DNA from 4 places in the Actinoplanes sp. NPDC048791 genome. Region 3 is predicted to be linked to each of the others. Evidence: riboswitches for the same ligand, from Rfam matches in the RefSeq annotation. Region 3 holds a riboswitch; each other region holds the start of a gene.
What was found. A riboswitch is a leader RNA that binds a small molecule or an ion and turns the genes downstream of it on or off. The one in region 3 is predicted to bind cyclic di-AMP.

Region 1 (4,635 bases), on a different contig from region 3:
GGTGCCGTCCTCGGGCAGATCCGCGGTCGCGGGCCAGGTGGGCGCCTGCCGGTCACCGGGCTCAGCCGGTTGGGTGGTGATGTACGGGCGGACCAGCACCGGATCGTCGCGCTCGGAATCGTCAGCCATCTCGTCGTCCTGCCGTGGGAAAGACCGGTGGCCACGGGGGTGCCGACCGGTACGTCAAGATACGCGAGGCCGCCGGCAAGAGATCACTTGATGTCCACCCTTTCTGGACCTTCGGGGGGAAAGGCTGGTCAAGACGGGTAGACCTCAGGGTTCGGACGCCCCCCGGACGGCCCGGCCGGGGCCTACGCTGAGCACACCCGTCACCGCCGAAGGTGAGCACACATGGATCTCGCGACCCTCGTCGCCGGCCCGGTCGCCGACGTGTCCGCTCCGGAGCCGCCGTCGTGAGCAGGGTGATCGTGGCGGCGATGGAGGCGGCCACGGTGGCCGCGCGGGCGGCGCGGGTGCTGGTCCGCCCGGTGCACAGCCTGGCCGAGCTGACCACGCTGGACCGGATGCTGGCCGGCATCTGGCAGGACGACGCGAGCGGCCCGCTGCTGAGCACCGAGCTGCTGCGCGCGCTGGCGAAGTCGGGCAACTACGTGGCCGGTGCCTTCGACGGCGGCACCCTGGTCGGGGCCGCGGTGGCGTTCTTCGCCGCGCCGGGTGAGCGCGAGCTGCACAGCCACATCGCCGGGGTGTCCGCCGCCGCGGCCGGGCGCAGCGTCGGCTTCGCGCTCAAGCAGCACCAGCGGGTCTGGGCGCTGCAGCGCGGCATCAGCACGATCAGCTGGACGTTCGACCCGCTGGTGGCCCGCAACGCCTACTTCAACCTGGCCAAGCTGGGCGCGGTGCCGACGGAGTACCTGGCGAACTTCTACGGCCCGATGCACGACCGGATCAACGGCGACGACGAGAGCGACCGGCTGATGGTGCGCTGGGATCTCGCCGCCCCGGCGGTCGTCTCCGCCAGTGCCGGCAAGCCGGTGCGGTCCGTGCGGCCGCCGACCGCCACCGTGGCGCTGCGCCGTGCGGGCAACGGTGGGCCGGTGCCGGGCTCGTTCCGGGGGCAGACCGTGGTGGTGGCCGTCCCGGAGGACATCGAGAGCTTGCGCCGCCGGACCCCGGGGGCGGCCAAGGACTGGCGGGTCGCCGTACGGGAGACGCTGAGCACCCTGCTCGCCGACCGGTTGCGCTTCGCCGGCTTCGACCGCGACGGCTGGTACGTCCTCACCCGCGGCTCCGAGGAGTACGGCCGGTGATATCGACAGCCTTGCCCCGATTCTGACCAAGATCAAAAGTGGGCAAAAGCTGAGAACAACGTCACGTTAGGCCCCCGGAGGTTGGCCCCGTGGCGGGCAACGTGGTTACCGTCGGCCGGTCCGCTGACGCGGGCCCCGCGGTCGGTAACGCCGAGTCCTGCCGCCGACCGGGCTGGGAACTCAACTCAGGCATGGAGCGGGGGACCCACAGGTTCTCCGGCGCGCTCACCGCGCGCCTCCGGGGTGAAGCCGCGGCACCACAGCGGCCGGGCAACCTCAGCCCGAACCCGACAGCTGACCTCGCAGGCGTGGAGGTTCACTCGATGGCACAGATCCACAAGCAGTCCCTGCGCGCCCTCGGCCTGGTCGTGGCCGGTGCCGCGGGCACCGTCGCCCTGCTGGGCCCGGCCTCTCCGGCCGCGGCGCAGTCCGGTGTCAACTGGGACGCGATCGCGCAGTGCGAGTCCGGTGGCAACTGGAGCATCAACACCGGCAACGGCTACTACGGTGGCCTGCAGTTCAGCCGCAGCACGTGGAAGGCGTACGGCGGCGGCAAGTACGCGAGCACCGCCAACAAGGCGAGCCGCTCGGAGCAGATCCGCATCGCCGAGAAGGTGCTCGACGGCCAGGGCATCGGCGCGTGGCCGGTGTGCGGCAAGAAGGCCGGCTCGTCGAAGTCCTACCAGGCGAAGAACACCGGCGGTTCCTCGTCGAGCGGCAAGAAGGCCACGGCGTCGCGTACCACCACGCACAAGAAGTCGGCGGCGACCAAGCGCACCTCGGTCAAGGCCACCGGCAGGCACTACACGGTGAAGTCCGGTGACACGCTGGCCAAGATCGCGGCGGCCCAGCACGTCAAGGGCGGCTGGCGCGCGCTGTACCAGCTCAACCGGGCGCAGCTCGGCGGCAACCCCAACCTGATCTTCCCCGGTCAGCGCCTGTCGCTGTGATGAGCCGGCCCGGCTGCCTTACCCCCGTGGGGCAGCCGGGCCCCCCACCGGCGCTCAGGGCTTGCGGCCCACCGCGACGAACTCCGACACGACCTCGGTGATGCCGGGGTGCCGCGGGTCCGGCCGCCAGGCCGTGCAGGTCACGACGCCGGGTTCGAGCAGCTCCAGCCCGGCGAAGAAGCCGCGGATCTCCTCGAGGGTGCGGGTCCTGATCGGCGCCGCGCCGCTCTCGTTCCACTGCCGCATCGACTCCTTGACGGCCTCGCCGTTGACCTCCGTGGTCGGATGCGAGATCAGCAGGAAGCTGCCGGCGGGCACCGCGGCCAGGAACTGCTCGACCACCGACCGGGCCTCGGCGTCGTCCATGACGAAGTTGAGGATGCCGGACAGCACCACCGCGGTGGGCCGGCCGAAGTCCAGTGTGGTGGCGGCGGCCCGGAGGATGGCCTGCGGATCGCGGACGTCGGCCGCGAGGTAGTCGGTGGCCCCCTCGGGGCTGCTGGTCAGCAGCGCGCGGGCGTGCGTGAGGACCAGCGGGTCGTTGTCGACGTAGACGACGCGGGCGTCCGGGGCGACGGCCTGGGCCACCTCGTGGGTGTTGTCGGCGGTGGGCAGCCCGGTGCCGACGTCCAGGAACTGGCGGATCCGGCCCTCGCCGGCCAGGAACCGCACGGCCCGGCCGAGGAACTGCCGGTTGGCCCGGGCCGACAGCACGAGCTCGGGCATCAGCCGGACGGCGTAGTCGGCCGCCTCCCGGTCCGCCGCGAAGTTGTCCTTGCCGCCGAGCAGGTAGTTCCAGACCCGCGCCGAGTGCGGCACGTCCGTATTGAGCTGCGCGGGATCCGTCATCGGGCTCGTCCTTCCGCTACCGGCGGCATCGATCGGTGGCGGGAACCCTACCGCGCCAAGCAGCGGGGTGGGCGCACGGCGGCGCACACCCCGCTGCCCGGGGTCAGCGGGACCGGAAGGTGATCGCCAGCGGCGTGGCCAGGAACACCGACGAGTACGTGCCCACCACGATCCCCACCAGCAGCGCCACGGCGAAGTCGACCAGCGACGCCCCGCCCAGCGTCGCCAGGGCGGCCAGGATGAACACCGCCCCCAGCCCGGTGTTGACCGTACGCGGGACCGTCTGCAGGCACGCCGTGTTGGCCAGCCGCGCGAACGGCACCCGCAGCTTCGGGCTGATCTTGCGCTGACCGTGGACCAGCTCCCGGATCCGGTCGAAGACCACCACCGAGTCGTTGACCGAGTAGCCGACCACGGTCAGCACCGCGGCCAGGAACACCCCGTCGACGGGTTTGCCGAGCCAGGCGAACACCCCGATCAGGATGACCACGTCGTGGAGCATCGCCAGCACCGCCGCCGCACTCCAGCGCCATTGGAACCGCACCGACAGGTACGCCAGCTGCGCGCCGAGAGCGATCGCCACCGCGAGCAGCGCCTTGTCCCGCAGTTCGGCACCGAGGCTGGGCCCGACCTTGTCGTCCCGCAACTGCTGGACGTCACCGCCGCCGGCCGTGCCGAGCGAGTCGCGTACGCGTTGCTCGGTGGCGTCGTCGAAGGCGCCCGCCCGCACCGAGACGTTGCCCTGGCCGACCTGGGTGACCACGGCCCGGTCGACGCCCGCGGCTTCCACGGCTGCCCGGGCCGCGTCGGTCGACAGTGGCCGGCTGGTGGCGTACTCGACCATGCGGCCGCCGGTGAACTCGACGCCGAGGTTCAGCCCCCGGGTGGCGACGCCGCCGATGGAGAGCAGCACCGCCGCCGCCGAGACAGCCAGCCACAGTCGCCGGCGGCGCATCAGGTCCGGGCCGCGGGACTCGATCGCCTGGCGGACCCGGCCGGCGTGGGCGATGCCGCTCCACCGTGGGCGCACGACCAGCCACCGCCGGCGCAACAGGGCCTCGGCCGGTAGCCGGGTCAGCACGAGCGCGGTGAACATGGACGCCAGCACCCCGATGCCCAGGGTGACGCCGAAGCCGCGTACCGGGCCGGAGGCGAGCAGGAACAGCAGGGCGGCGGCCACCAGGGTGGTCACGTTGGAGTCGATGATCGCCGACCAGGCCCGGGCGAAGCCGCCGCGGATCGCGCTGCGCAGGGTGGGCCGGCCGGCGTACTCCTCCCGGGCCCGTTCGAAAACGAGCACGTTGGCGTCGACCGCCATCCCAATGGCGAGCACGAACCCGGCCAGGCCGGGCAGGGTCAGGGTGGCGCCGACCGCCAGCAGCGCGGCGTAGGAGATCAACCCGTACGCCACCAGCGCCACCGCCGCCAGCGCACCGACCACGCGGTACACCGCCACGATGAACGCGATGGTCAGCAGCGCCCCGATGAGCGCCGCCTGCGCCGACGCCTCGATCGCCTGCCGGCCCAGCGTGGGCCCGACCACCTGCTGCTGGATGATGTCCACG
Region 2 (5,259 bases), on a different contig from region 3:
CGGCCGAGGCGCTGCGGGCGCTGGACACCTGATCCCCGTCGAAGCCCCGACGACCTCGATGCCCGACCAAGGAGCGAGATGACCCAGCAGAACGAACGCCTGCCGGCCTTCGGCGACGAGGAGGCCGTACCGGACGGCGACAGCGACTTCGCCGGCGAGCACTCCGACACCGCGGTGGACCGGGAGGTCATCGAGGGCGAGAAGGGCGAGGAAGAAAGCTCGCGCGGCTGGTCCGGCCTGGAGCGAGAGGGCCCGCCCTGACCGCGTCACCCAGCACAGCGGTAAGCCCCCGGTCGAGCGACCGGGGGCTTTCTCGTGCCGGGGTCAGGCCGCCTGGGCCAGCGCCGGCCGGTCGTCCTCGTCGCTCTGCCGGTCACCCTCCGCGGCCTCCTTGGCCAGGGAGTACGCCATCTGCAGGAAGTCGGAGGCGGCCGTGGCGGTGAAGACCGTGGCCGCCAGCCGGGTCAGCCGGGGCGCGAAGACCAGACCGCTGGTGAGCCCGGTGGCCACCCACACCGCCAGGCAGAACGGGCAGCTGACCAGCTCACCGACGGAGTGGCGCAGGGAGCTGCCCTGGTCGCGTACCTCTTCGTTGATCTCGCCGCTGCCGCCCGGCTCCGCATAGCGGGTGAACGGCGCGCGCAGCGGGCTGGTGATCGCGTCCTTGGCGATCAGCCGGCTCAGCTTGTGCGTCGCGATGGAGATCAACACGATGTCGGCGGTGGCCGGCCGGTCCGGTACGGGCTTCGCGGTCAGCTTGGCGGCGGCGGCCAGACTGCCGGCGAGCAATCCGAACGCCCCCATCGTGGCGACGTAGCCGTCCAGCGGCCGGTGCTCGTGGGGTGCGTAGTCCCGCCGCAGCCGGTTCAGCCGGCCGCGTACCGAGGAGATCATGAAGTCCGGGGTCCTCTCAGAAGTCCTGGGTGAGCCGGCCCGGATCGACCTCACGGCCCGGGTACCGGGACAGGTACGCGTTCTCCAGCTCCTCGGTCCGCCGCAGGTGGTTGGCCAGGGCGGCGTCGGGCCCGTGCCGCAACGTCTGCAGCCGGGTGCGGTGCAGGCTGGCCAGCTCACGGAACAGATCGTCGTCGGCCAGCCCCGCGGGGTCGATGCCGTTCTCGGAGACGACGGTCTCGTCGCCGGCGGAGTCGAGCCGGGCGTCGGTCATGACGGCGCTCCCTTCCTCGGTCGCTGAAGTACTTGCTGCAACGGTTGCCCGTGCGCCCTGCCGCCAAACCCGCCGGTACGCTGAGGGACATGAAAGGGCTGTGGACCCCCGCGTGGATCGCGCGCCACATCCTGGCGCTCGTGCTCGTGGCCGGCTTCCTGGCCCTGGGCTGGTGGCAGTTCAGCCGGGCCACCGGTGGCAACTCGCTCAGCTGGGGCTACACCTTCGAATGGCCGGTGTTCGCCCTCTTCGTGGTGTTCATCTGGTTCCGCGAGGTCCAGCAGGAGCGCCGCGCCGCCCGCGCCGCCGAGCAGGACGGGCCCGCGGAGGCTGAGCCACAACCGGAGCAGCCGCCCGTGCCGCGCCAGGATGCCCCGGTGACCGTGCGCCGCCCGGTCCGCGTGCCGGTGGCGCAGGTGGCGCCGGCCGACGACGATCCCGAGCTGGCCGCCTACAACGACTACCTCAGCTGGCTGGCCGCCCACCCCGGAGCCCGGCCGAGCGACTATCCCGGCCGCCGCGCCAGCGCCGGCTGAGTTCAGACCGTCGAGTTCAAGAAGGACGTGCACCGTGCAGGGAGCCCTCACCCGCTACCGGATCATCGCCTGGATCGTCGGCGTGGTCCTGATCGCGCTCGTGCTGGTCGGCATGCCGCTGAAGTACCTGGGTGACAACGACACCGTGGTGGCCGCGATCGGCCCGATCCACGGCTTCCTGTACATGGTCTACCTGGTCGCCGCCTTCGACCTGAGCCGCCGGGCGCACTGGCCGCTGGGCCGGATGCTGCTGGTGATGCTGGCCGGCACGATCCCGTTCTTCTCCTTCTGGGCCGAACGGGTCGTCTCCCACAAGTGGGTCCCGGCCGCACGCACTTCCCCGCCGGTCATGGCAGAGTAGAAAAAGTAACGCTGCGGAACGGATTTGTTGCCCGCCGTTATCGGGATCATTCTCTTATTTGTGATCATTGGCGCAAGTCACTCTACGGGCTCTTGTGTTAATGCCGCGCGCCGATAAGTTAATGCGGTTGGTCCGGTCCGCAGCCACACCCTCGGTGGCGCCGGCCAACGCCGCCGAATCCTCGCCGGCGGAAACGGCGACCAGATCCCCCACGGTCACCGCCTCCGCCACGACGAACCGGGGAACCAACCGAAGCAGCACCGGGGTGAATCCGCGCGAGCGGTAGGGGCCTTCTTCCCGCCCCGAACCCGTCAGCTAACCCGGTAGGCGGCCCGAGCGGAAGAAAGGCCACAAACCGTTGCCACACGCCCGCACGAGGCTCCGTGCGCTGGTGGTTGCCGCCCTGGCGATCGCGATCACCGGCACCACCGCGACCGCCGCACACGCGGAACCGTCGACGAGTGAGCTGACGAAGAAGATCGACAAGGCGTCCGATCAGCTCGAGGACGTCGTCGAGTCGTACAACAAGATGAACATCAGCCTCAAGCAGACCAAGGACCAGGAAAAGAAGCTGGCCGCGTCGCTGGGCCCGGCCAAGGCCGCCCTGGAGGCCGCCGGCTCGCAGATGGACGCGATCGCGGCGTCGGCGTACAAGACGGGCAACATCGGCACCATGAACGTCGTGCTCGAGGGCGCGGACAACCTCATGGACCGGATGAGCATCCTCGAGCAGATCTCCCGCAGCCGCGGCCGCGACATCGCGGAGTACCGCGCGACGACGGAGAACTTCGCCGAGCGCCAGGCCGCCCTCAAGGCGACCCAGAAGAAGCAGGAAGCCGAGGCCAAGGCCCTCAACGCGCGCAAGAAGAAGATCGAGGGCGACCTCAAGAAGCTGTACGCGATGCGCACCGCCGCCTACGGCTCGCCCACGGAGAAGTCCAGCAAGTACACCGGCAACATCCCGTCCATCGCGGGCTCCGCCGGTAAGGCTGTCACCTTCGCCTACAACGCCCTCGGCGTGATGTACGACTACGGCGCGGACGGACCGGACGGTTACGACTGCTCGGGCCTGACCTCCGCCGCGTGGCGGGCCGCCGGCAAGTCGCTGCCGCACAACGCCGCCGCTCAGTACAGCGCCACGACACGGATCTCACGGTCCGAGCTCAAGCCGGGCGACCTGGTCTTCTACCGCAGCAACGGACACGTCGGCATCTATGTCGGCGGTGGCCAGATCATCGACGCCTCCCGCGCGGGCCAGCCCGTCAAGAAGCGCACGATCGACATCATGACCCCGAACGGCTACGGCCGGGTCACCTGAGCCGGGTCACCCGAGTAGCAGGCACGAGAAAAGGCCGGTGTCCCCGCGGGGGTCACCGGCCTTTCGCCGTACTGGCGGTCTGCCTTACGCGGCCTGCAGGCCCTCGGCCCGGGCCAGCTCACGCAGCCGGCCGAGCGCCTGGATCTCCAGCTGGCGGATGCGCTCCCGGGAGAGCGAAAACCGCGACGCCACCTCGGTCAGCGAGTGCTCGCGACCGTCCTCGAGGCCGTACCGGGCGCGCATGATGCCCGCCGACCGGTCGTCGAGGTGGTTCAGCAGTCCCTCGATGCGCTGACGCTCCAGCGCGGTCAGGACGATCTCCTCGGGCGACGGCGCGTCGCTGTCGGCGACCAGGTCGCCGAGGTTGGTGTCGCCGTCGTCGCCCACCGGGGTGTCCAGGGACACGGTGTCCTGGGCCCAGCGGGTCAGCTCGGTGACGCGCTCCACCGTCACGCCCAGCGCCGCGGCGACCTGCGCGGGCTCCGGGTCGGCGCCGAGCTCGCGGACGAGCTGACGGGTGACGTTGCGCATCCGGTTGACGTCCTCGACCAGGTGCACGGGCAGGCGCACGGTGCGCTCCTGCTGGGCGATGGCCCGGCTGATGGCCTGGCGGACCCACCACGTCGCGTAGGTCGAGAACTTGTAGCCACGCTCGTAGTCGAACTTCTCGACGGCGCGCACGAGGCCGGTGTTGCCCTCCTGGATGAGGTCGAGCATCGGCATGCCCGAGCGCACGTAACGGCGGGCGATCGACACGACCAGTCGCAGGTTGGCGCGAATGAAGAGATCCTTCGCCCGCTTGCCCTCGGTGACCAGCCGCTCCAGCTCTTCCCGGCTCACGCCGCGACGGACCTCGCCGGTGTCGAGCAGGTGCTCGGCGTAGAGGCCGGCCTCGATTGCCTTGGAGAGGTCGACCTCCCTGGCAGCATCCAGCAGCGGCGTCCGGGAGATTTCGTGCAGGTAGACTCCGACGAGGTCGCGCTCCTCGGCGACCTGGTCGGTCCTCATCACGGTGTTCTTCTCCACGTTGCCCACGGTCCCCTCATTGCCTTCACTAACCCTGTTACGGGCAATACCTGCGTCCATCAGCCCTCCCCGTAACGTCCGCAGTTCATGCATTGCGGTGCTGACACATACCTGAACAGTTGGCGCCCTGCGCTGATTCCGGCTGGTGAGTCGAAAGTGTCACGAGTGTCTGAGCATCAGCTGAGAGCCGCGTGCATACTTACTGAAGAGGGCTCCTGCAGAGGTATTCGGAGCAGCACCCGCCGGTGGATGCGTGATGAGACGCATACCCTGTGCCCGCTTCATGACACCATCGGCCCCTCTTCGTCACAGCGACGGGCATCACGGATTCCGCTGCGATGCTCATCACTACCCAGTACGGGCTGGTAGCCGATTGGGTTCACGTCCAGCATCGACAGGTTGCCGTCCGGCTTGACCCAAACGCCACGGCAAAAGCTCCCGTCGCCGACCGCGAACGGGACCACCTGCCACGATGCGGCACGACAAGCCCCAGTTCACTCGCCCGTACGGGTGACCCTCCCGGGAATGACGGCCGTTCGGCGGGCCGCCCCGGCCGTTCCACCGAGTCCCGGCGGCAGTGATGCGAAACACACCGTTACGGTTCTCGGTATGGAGCGCAGTGTGCTGGTTACGGGTGGAGCGGGCGGGCTCGGCGGGGCCGTCCTAGAGGTGCTGCGCGATCAGGGCTGGCGCGTCGTCGCCCCGGTCCGGGCGGGCGCCGAGCGGTTGCCCAAGGGTGTGTTCTCGGTCACGGCTGAGCTGACCGACCCCGAGGCCGTCGCCGACGCGGTGGCCGTCGCGACCGCTGAGCCCGGTGCGCCCCTGCGCGCGGTGGTGAACCTGGCCGGTG
Region 3 (4,985 bases):
CGTGGCCGGGAACCAGATCTGTTTGTTCCAGATGACGTAGAGGATGCCGAGCCGGTCGGCGTTACGCACCAGGAAGGCCATCAGGTTGTTGCCGTACTCCCGGGTGTCCTGGTTGTGCCAGGGTGAGAAGCCGCTCTTCTGCAGGGACCAGTCGCAGGCACGGCCCTTGGGATGCTCGAACGGGCCGCCGTTGCGGTGACAACCGACGAACCGGTTGAACTTGGCCTTCTTCACTTCCTTGTACATGTGGAAGGTCCGCGCCGTGATGCAACCGCCCGTGGTCGGGTCGTCGACGTTGCAGGACTCCGGGCCGAACTCGCCGTCGGAGTTGCGGGGGGCGGGCGCGGCGGTCCGGGACTTGGCGACCACGAAGCCGCCCGTCACCGACTTGCCGCCGACCTGGGCCAGCGCCTTCTCGGCCGACTCCTTCTGCTTCTCCATCAGCGCGAGGTTCTGCTTCTGCGCCTTGACCTCCTGGTCCAGGCGCGTCTTGTTGGCGGTCACCTCGTCGATGGCCTGATCCAGCTCGCGCAGCTTGCCGTCGTTGAGGGCGTTGATCTCCTCCAGGGAGACCGCCTTCTTGAGGAAGCCGTCCGGGCTGGTGGTGTTGAGCAGGAAGCCCATGGTCGAGATGCCGCCGGTGCGGTACTGCTGAGCGGCGACCGCGCCCACCTCGGGCAGCAGCAGGTCGCGCTTCGCCTCGGCGTTCTTGACCTTGAGGGCGAGACCGAGCTGGGTCTTGGTCGACTTGGCGACCGCCGCCCTCGCCGTCAGATAGCGCCGGCCCGTGGAGTCCAGCACGTCGTTCAGCAGCGGGTTGTCATCGCCGTCGTCGGCGGTGGCCGACTTGGTGTCGTCCGGATCGGCGTTCGCCGGGGATGCGGGCGCGAGCATCATCGTGACCGCGGCGAGCGGTGCCAGGGCGAGGATCAGCCACCGGCGGGGTCTTGCCGTCATTCAGAATCCTTCCGCGTGACCACCGGCCGGGTTAGCTGACGGGTTCGGGACGGAAGCGATCCCTACCACTGACTCGTGGATTCACCCCGGTAGTTCTGTGGTTCCCCGGCTCATCTTGCGACGATTAGATGGTGGACTGCCGGCGCCTTGGGGGCAGCGCCTCCTGGCAGTGACCGGCGGCCAGCTTACCTGACAACGGCCGAAGTGGCAGTGCTGCCGCGAACGGTAAAACGGTTACCGGGCAACGACTTTCCGTCACCGCTCGATGGAATGACGCAGGTCATAGCCCGTAACGACGCATTAATGTGAGTCGTTGCATTCTTTCCGCCGATTGCTCACCATCAGTGCACGATCGATTGCGTAGGGTGTGACGACTGTCGATTCTTAGCATTGATGGGTAGTGTTCGTCACGGTCTCAGCGCAGACCGCCGCCTAATCGCCGCACGGCGAGCCGGGGAACCACTTGAGTAATGGGGTGAATCCGATCCGCGCACCCCCGCGCGATCGGTAGGGATCGCTTCCGTCCCGAACCCGTCAGCTAACTCGGTCGGCGGCCGACGGAAGGAATGTTCGTGAGGCTCAACCCTGTCCGCCGGCGATTAGCGACCGTGCTCGCGGTCCTCGTCGCCACCTCGGGGCTGGCGCTCGCCGCCCCGACCTCCGCTTCCGCCGCACCCCGCCCCTTCGCCGCGCCGGGCGACTCGGGCGACGACGGCGAGGGCGGTTCGAAGTCCCTCATCAAGCAGCTCGAGGCGGCGTCCAAGGGCTTCGTCGAGGCCCAGGAGGCGCTGGACCGCTCCAAGAAGCGCCAGCGGGAGCTGACCGCCAAGCTCAAGGAGCTCGACACCCAGCTCGGCCCCAGGCAGGCGGCGCTGGACGAGATCGTCCAGCGGGCGTACCGCACCGGGCGGCTCGGGCCGATGACGGCGATGATCACCGCCGACTCCACCGGCAGCATGCTGGACCGGGCGCAGACCCTGGAGACCATCGCCGTCAAGCAGGACCGCGCGGTGCGCGACCTGAGGGACAGCCGGGACCAGCAGGCGCAGGCCAAGACGGCGATCGACACCGCTGTCCGCGAACAGCAGCGCCAGCTCACCGTCATGGCCAAGCGCAAGAACCAGGCCGAGGACGCGTTGAAGGTCGCCAACGCCGCCAGCGGCGGATCCTCGAGTTCGTCGTCCGGCGGCGGTTCCTCCAGCGACGGCGGCAGCAGCGCCCTGGCCGCGCCCGCGCCGCGCAACTCGGACGGCTCCCTGCCGAGCGAGTCGTGCAGCGTCAACGACCCGACCACCTCGGGCTGCATCACGCCGCGCACCCTGCACGCGATGCAGGAGGCGAAGAAGGACGGTTTCAACCACTTCATCGCCTGCTTCCGCCACCAGAACAGCGGTGAGCACCCGAAGGGCCGGGCCTGCGACTGGGCCGCCGACAAGGGCGGCTTCGGCGGCGACGCGACCGGGGCCAGCAAGGACTACGGCAACCGGCTGGCGAACTACTTCATCAACAATGCAAGCCGGCTCGGGATCCTCTACGTCATCTGGTACCGGCGGATCTGGCTGCCCAGCAGCGGCTGGAAGTCGTACTCCGGTGCCGGCGGCGACCCGTCGAGCGACCACACCAACCACGTGCACATGTCGATGCGCTGACCGCGGGGGTGCGGGGCCTACCGCTTGACGTAGGCCTCGTACTCCTTCAGCACGTCGTCGGTCGGGCCGTCGGCGCGGATCAGGCCCGACTCCAGCCAGATGGCCCGCTCGCAGGTGTCGCGGATCGACTGCTCGCTGTGGCTCACCAGGAAGACGGTGCCGGCCTGCGCGCGCAGGTCCCGGACCCGCTGCTCACTGCGCCGGCGGAACTTCGCGTCACCGGTGGCCAGCGCCTCGTCGATGAGCAGCACGTCGTGCTGCTTGGCGGCCGCGATGGCGAACCGCAGCCGGGCGCCCATGCCGGACGAGTACGTCCGCATCGGCAGCGAGCTGAAGTCACCGCGCTCGTTGATGCCGGAGAAGTCGATGATGTCCTTGGTCTTGCTCTTGACCTCGGCCGGCGACATGCCCATGGCCAGGCAGCCCAGGACCACGTTGCGCTCACCCGGCAGGTCGTTCATCAGGGCGGCGCTGACGCCGAGCAGGGACGGCTGGCCGGCCGCGTAGATCGCACCGCGCTCGACCGGCAGCAGCCCGGCGATCGCCCGCAGCAGCGTGGACTTGCCCGAGCCGTTGGTGCCGATCAGGCCGACGGCCTCACCCTTGTACGCGACGAAGCTCACCCCCTTGATGGCGTGCACCTCGCGCATGGTCGCCGGCTTGGTGCCGGTGACGAGCCGCTTGAAGCTGGCGAGCGGGCTGCCGGTGCCCGGGGTCGCCGACTGCTGGATCCGATAGACCACGTGGGCATCGTCGACGATGACCGTCGGATCGCGCCGGTCGCTGCCGGTCATGTTGTCAGCCACGGCCGTAGCCCTTCTCTCCGCGCCAGAAGTAGACGTAACCCCCGAGACCCACCACGAACGTCCAGGCGAGCGCCTCCAGCCACATCACCGTGGGACTCGCCGCGAGCGGCACGTCCTCCATCAGCGCGTGCCGCATGAGGTCGATGAACACCAGCATCGGGTTCGCCTCCACCAGGGTCAGCTTCCAGCCGCTGAGGTGGTCGGTGAAGCGGGTGACCGGGTAGAGCACGGCCGACAGGTAGAGCCACATCCGCATGACGAACGGGATGAGGTTCCGGACGTCCGGGATCTTGCTGCCCAGCCGGGCCCCGGCCAGGGCCAGGCCGGCGTTGAACACGGCCTGGAGCAGGAAGATCGGCGCGATGAGCAGCCATTCCAGGGTGATCGGCTCGCCGAAGCCGACCACGATGACCATCAGCACGGCCAGCGAGGCGAGCGTGTTGCGGACCTCGACCATGGTGATGGCCAGGGGCAGGCTGCCTCTCGGGAAGTGCAGGGCCCGGATCAGCCCGAGGTTGCCGGTGATCGCCTGGATGCCGGCCGACACCGTGGACTGGGTGAAGCCGAAGATGAACACGCCGGTGCACAGGTACGCGACGAAGTTGTCGACCCCGCTCTTCGTGTTCAGGATCACGCCGAAGATCAAGTAGTAGACAGCCGCGTTGATCAGCGGCGTCAGCACCTGCCAGAACACACCGAGCCGGGTCTTGCCGAGCGACGAGGCGACCTTGGCGTTGGCGTACGACGCGATGAAGTGCCGGTACGCCCAGAGCTGACGTGTGTACTCAGGCAGGGAAGGCAGCTTCCCGGCAGCGCTGAGCCCGTGTCTACGGGCCAGCTCCTTGAGCGTCAGGCCGGTCTCGGAATCGGCGACCGCCGTCTGAGGCATGGGGCGCTCCGATCTGGTCGGTCCGCTGGGGATGGGGGACCTGGATGACTTGCGCGGGAACACACTAAACAGTGTGCCGCGATGGAACGGCGTCGTATCGACGTCAGCCCCGAAAGTAGCCGAACGAGCGCCGGAACGCAACCGTTGCGTCCTGGCGTATAGTGCACTCGTGGTTACAGCGAAACGTGCACCCGCCGGAGCGGCGGTGCTCCGCGGGGACATCACCGCGGCCATCCGCAACGCGGTCATGAACGAGCTGGCCGAGGTCGGCTACGGGCGCCTGTCCATCGAGGCGGTGGCGCGCCGGGCCGGCGTCGGTAAGACCGCGATCTACCGCCGGTGGAGCAACAAGCTGGAGATGGTCCTCGAGATCGTCTCCGCCGTGGCGGAGCGTAGCGTGCCGATGCCCGACACCGGAAGCTTCGCCGGCGATCTGCAACTGCTCCTGTTCATCGTGAGCCGGGCCCTGCAGCACCGGATCGCGTCCCAGATCATCCCCGACCTGATGGCCGAGGCGGCCCGCAACCCCAAGATCGCCGAGACGCTGCAACGGGCGCTGCGCACCCACCAGCAGGCCGTCGGCGAGAAGATCGTGGGACAGGCCGTCGAGCGCGGCGAGCTGCCCCCGGGCACGAACGCCGACCTGGCCGTCGACATGATGCTGGGCCCGCTGTACTGGCGGCT
Region 4 (3,977 bases), on a different contig from region 3:
GTTGCCGTCCGGCGCCCGGACGAAGAAGCGGCGTACGCCCCACGGCTCGGTGGTCAGTGGGTGCACGATCTCGTAGCCGAGCCGCTGCGCCTCCTCGTAGGCCCCGTCGACGTCGTCGGTCTGCACGGAGATCACCGAGTCCTCGGGTGCGGTGGCGTCACCGCTCACCAGCTGCACGCTCGCCCCGCCGTCGGATGAGGTGTAGCGGGCCACCCAGCCCAGGTTGAACTCCTCGGTGCTCAGGCCGAGGAAATCGGTGTAGAAGCCCTTCGCCGCCTCGAGGTCGGGCACGGGAAGGTTGGTCATGATGCGTCGGGCGCGCATGTGCTCCTCCTGCCGGCGCCGGCCTTGAGCGAGGCGGCGGTCTCGACCGCACGGAGAGCCTGGTGCCGGGCTGCCTGCAAGGCTATGTCACCGGGCGGGCCGTCGCCCGCGACGTGCGAGGTGCCGTACGGGTTGCCCGACCGGAACTGGATCGGGTCGGTGTAGCCGGGTGGCACGATGATGCCGCCCCAGTGGTAGAACACGTTGCCCAGCGCCAGCAGGGTGGACTCCTGGCCGCCGTGGGCGGTGTTGGAGGCGGTGAAGGCCGAGTAGACCTTGCCGGCCAGGCCGCCCTGCGCCCACAGCGGTCCGGTGCTGTCGATGAAGGCCTTGAGCTGGGCGGACACGTTGCCGAAGCGGGTCGGTGTGCCCATCAGCACCACGTCGGCCCAGGCCAGGTCGTCGAGGCTCGCCTCGGTCAGGCCGGCGGTGTCCCGCAGGTGCCGGCCCCAGGCCGGGTTCGCGTCGATCGCCTGCGGCGGGGCCGACTCGGCGATCCGGCGCAGCCGGACCTGGGCGCCGGCTTTCTCCGCGCCTTCGGCGGCGGCCCGCGCCAGCGCGTGCACGGTGCCGGTGGCGCTGTAGTACACGATCGCGGCGTTCACGGATTCCATGACTCGTCTCTCCCGGTCGGATGGGCGTTGGGGTGCAGCGGTACGACGACAGAGCACCGCAGAATGTGAGGTGGCGCGCCGGCCTCACAATCCGGTGCGGTGTCTCGTCGGACCCGGTGCGGACGCGACGATCGAAGGAGCCGGGGGCATGAGCGAACGGCGGCAGCTGATCAATCTCGCGTACCGGTTGCTGGGCTCACTGGCCGACGCCGAGGACGTGGTGCAGGAGACCTACGCCCGCTGGTACGCCATGCCGGCCGCGCAGCAGGAGGCCATCGAGTCACCGGGCGCCTGGCTGACCCGGGTGGCCGGGCGCATCTGCCTCGACCAGCTGCGTTCCGCACGCTCGCGGCGGGAACGCTATGTCGGCGAGTGGATCCCGGAACCGCTGCCCGGCCGTACGGGGCTCGGCGGGCGGCCCGGCGCCGCGACGGCCGATCCGGGCGACCGGTTGAATGTGAGTGATCCGCGCCCGGTCACCGTGACCTTGAGCCTGGCCGCGGCCACCGGCGCGGTCGGCCTGCTGGTATTACCCACAGTGATTCTGGTATTGCCCTGGCTGGACCGGGCGCTCTCGGCCTGGCCGCTTTGACGGCCATTTCCTTACGCTGCGTCAACCAATGTTCGGCGCAGTGTGTCCTGATACCGCCGGGTTCAATTCGCCGTTGATCGGGAGTACGGTAGTGCCCGGCTCGGCAGTCCCCCCTCGTCCCAACCCGGGCGAACTGACGGGCCACCGCCTAATCGTCGCGAGACGAACCGGGGACCCACGAATTCTGGGGTCAAGCCACCAGCAACACGGTGGCCGGGCGCGCTTCCCGCCCGCACCCGTCAGCTAACCCGGTCGGCGGCCGAGGGAAGAAAGGACACTGCACCTACGTGAAACGGATTGAGGCGCGCAGCGCCGCAATTCTGCGCAGCATCGCCTGCGCCGTCGTCGCGGTCGGGATTCTTCTCACTCCCGGGGTGGCGAATGCGACACCGTCCCCGTCGAGCATCGAAAAGCAGATCGACGAGCAGTGGAACAAGCTGGAACCGGTCATCGAGCAGTACAACAACGTGCACAACCAGCTGCTCAAGAACCAGGACCAGCTCCGCAAGATCGACAAACGGCTCGCACCGCTGGAGCTGGAGGTCGACCTGGCCATGTCGCAGGTGGGCAACATGGCGGGAAAGGCCTACATGCAGGGCTCGCCCAGTGCCATGAAGGCCATGGTCGTCAGTGGCTCGCCGACCTCTCTGACCGAGAAGCTCACGTTCCTCGACCAGATCAGCCGGCACCAGCGTGAGTCGGTCTCGGGCGCCGCGAAGTTGCGCGACCAGCTCGCGGGCGACAAGCGCGACCTGGACACTCTGACCAAAGCCGTGGCGGCGCGCGACAAGGCGCTGGCCAAGCAGAAGAAGGACATCCAGAAGAAGGTCGACGAGCTGCAGAAACTGCGGATCAGGGCGTACGGCGCGAGCGGCGTCTCCGACGGTGCGTTCAAGACGGGCCCGTGCCCGGTCGACTACACCGACGACAAGGGTGGCCGGGCGGCGCAGAAGGCGTGCGACCTCATCGGCAAGCCCTACATCTTCGGTGCGGAAGGGCCGGGCGGCTACGACTGCTCCGGTCTGACCAAGGTGGCCTGGGCGGTGGTCGGGGTGCACCTGGAGCACTTCACCGGTGACCAGATCGGAGCGGGTCGGGCGGTCAGCCGCAGTCAGCTGCAGCCGGGCGACCTGATCTTCTACGGCAGTCCGGTCCATCATGTCGGCATCTATGTCGGCGGCAACACGATGGTGCACGCACCGCACACGGGTGACCACGTCCGCATGGCGTCGATCGATCGCAGCGGGGCCATCACCGGCATCCGCCGCCCGACGGGCTGACGCCGGCACCGAGCACGACGGAAAAGCCGCCACCTCTGTGGCGGCTTTCTCCTTTTCAGGCCTGTTCAGGGGCGAACTGGGCCAGCGACATCTCCTTGGCCGCGGCAATGTCCTCCGGCTCCGCCGTGCCGGAGGCCTCGACCACGCTCACCCAGATGTGCACGGACCGCAGCGTGAACTCCCGGGCCTCCGGCGAGCTGGCCGCGGCGACCGGGTCCTCGGCGACCACACCCTGCAGAAACAGCGCCAGGGCCAGGAATGCGCCGTCCCAGCCGGGGCCGACGTAGAGCGCCCCCGCGCCGCTGCGGGCCATCTCGATGGGGACGGTGTGCTCCAGCTCGAGCCGGGTCCGCTCCGCGCCGTCCGGGGACAAGCGCAGCTCCACTAGGCTCAGCGGGCCGCCGAAGGTCAGCCGCAGCAGGTGGGGCGGTTCGCAAGCCAGGATGTCGCCGCCCGCGTTGCCCTCCAGCTGGAACTTGCCGCCGGCCCGCAGATCCCCGCTGACCGGATAGAACCACCGCCTGATCCGCTCCGGGTCGGTCAGGGCCGCCCAGACGTCCTCAACCGCACCGTCGTAGACCCGGCCGAGCAGGACGGTGACCCCTTCGCCACCCTCGATCGGCCCCCTGCTGACGGTGCGCTGAATGGCCTCCAGCTGCTCCGCGATTTCGATCATCGGTCGTCCTCCCCATGCCAAGCCGTTCCGGACGCAGGCCAGTATGCCAGCCGTCGCTTATATAAGCCAAGGCTGGCATGAGAAGGGACCCACTCAGCCGGCGAACGTCCAGCGGAGCCCCGTGTGCTCCGCCGAGCGGTACGCCGTCTCCGTCTGGGCGTCGACCCAGCCCCGAGGGTCGTAAACCACCGCAGTGTCGTCCGCTGCCCGGTCGTCGACGGCCACGGTGGTCCCGTCCGGGCACCGCAGCCGCTCAGCGGACACGACCGCACAGGTTGCCGTACGGCCGGCCACCGCGAGCGCCGCGCCGGGTCCGCCGGTGAAGGCGGTGGACAGCGCGACCACCGTGACGAGGAAGCCGGCCGCGGCGAGGTGGCTGCCATGGCTCCGACGGTAACGGTGGGCTCCAATGTGTCCGATCATGATGCTGCGAGACTGGAGGGCATGTTTCCCGCTGCCTTCGTCCGCAACGTCACCGGCAACTGGGGCGA

Region 1: linked by a shared signal. The riboswitch ahead of AB0C29_RS32740 (transglycosylase family protein) and the one ahead of AB0C29_RS31020 (hypothetical protein) in region 3 are both predicted to bind cyclic di-AMP.
Region 2: linked by a shared signal. The riboswitch ahead of AB0C29_RS29955 (NlpC/P60 family protein) and the one ahead of AB0C29_RS31020 (hypothetical protein) in region 3 are both predicted to bind cyclic di-AMP.
Region 4: linked by a shared signal. The riboswitch ahead of AB0C29_RS35790 (NlpC/P60 family protein) and the one ahead of AB0C29_RS31020 (hypothetical protein) in region 3 are both predicted to bind cyclic di-AMP.

What each region holds. Positions count from the first base shown of each region.
Region 1 is NZ_JBEZGQ010000617.1:188-4,822, forward strand. It holds partial or broken gene AB0C29_RS32730 (hypothetical protein) at 1-129, opposite strand, end outside; gene AB0C29_RS32735 (GNAT family N-acetyltransferase) at 414-1,271, shown strand; cyclic di-AMP (ydaO/yuaA leader) riboswitch at 1,443-1,590, shown strand; gene AB0C29_RS32740 (transglycosylase family protein) at 1,595-2,221, shown strand; gene AB0C29_RS32745 (SAM-dependent methyltransferase) at 2,276-3,070, opposite strand; partial or broken gene secF (protein translocase subunit SecF) at 3,174-4,635, opposite strand, start outside.
Region 2 is NZ_JBEZGQ010000525.1:171-5,429, reverse strand. It holds gene AB0C29_RS29985 (hypothetical protein) at 1-32, shown strand, start outside; gene AB0C29_RS29980 (hypothetical protein) at 79-261, shown strand; gene AB0C29_RS29975 (DUF1360 domain-containing protein) at 325-891, opposite strand; gene AB0C29_RS29970 (DUF6158 family protein) at 911-1,168, opposite strand; gene AB0C29_RS29965 (hypothetical protein) at 1,258-1,704, shown strand; gene AB0C29_RS29960 (DUF3817 domain-containing protein) at 1,739-2,065, shown strand; cyclic di-AMP (ydaO/yuaA leader) riboswitch at 2,275-2,409, shown strand; gene AB0C29_RS29955 (NlpC/P60 family protein) at 2,457-3,383, shown strand; gene AB0C29_RS29950 (RNA polymerase sigma factor RpoD/SigA) at 3,468-4,469, opposite strand; partial or broken gene AB0C29_RS29945 (SDR family oxidoreductase) at 5,019-5,259, shown strand, end outside.
Region 3 is NZ_JBEZGQ010000560.1:186-5,170, forward strand. It holds gene AB0C29_RS31020 (hypothetical protein) at 1-957, opposite strand, end outside; cyclic di-AMP (ydaO/yuaA leader) riboswitch at 961-1,098, opposite strand; cyclic di-AMP (ydaO/yuaA leader) riboswitch at 1,377-1,526, shown strand; gene AB0C29_RS31025 (hypothetical protein) at 1,566-2,606, shown strand; gene AB0C29_RS31030 (ABC transporter ATP-binding protein) at 2,624-3,400, opposite strand; gene AB0C29_RS31035 (ABC transporter permease) at 3,405-4,301, opposite strand; gene AB0C29_RS31040 (TetR/AcrR family transcriptional regulator) at 4,471-4,985, shown strand, end outside.
Region 4 is NZ_JBEZGQ010000737.1:244-4,220, reverse strand. It holds gene AB0C29_RS35805 (VOC family protein) at 1-324, opposite strand, end outside; gene wrbA (NAD(P)H:quinone oxidoreductase) at 303-938, opposite strand; partial or broken gene AB0C29_RS35795 (sigma factor) at 1,087-1,329, shown strand; cyclic di-AMP (ydaO/yuaA leader) riboswitch at 1,666-1,803, shown strand; gene AB0C29_RS35790 (NlpC/P60 family protein) at 1,818-2,810, shown strand; gene AB0C29_RS35785 (SRPBCC family protein) at 2,866-3,486, opposite strand; gene AB0C29_RS35780 (hypothetical protein) at 3,580-3,909, opposite strand; partial or broken gene AB0C29_RS35775 (hypothetical protein) at 3,931-3,977, shown strand, end outside.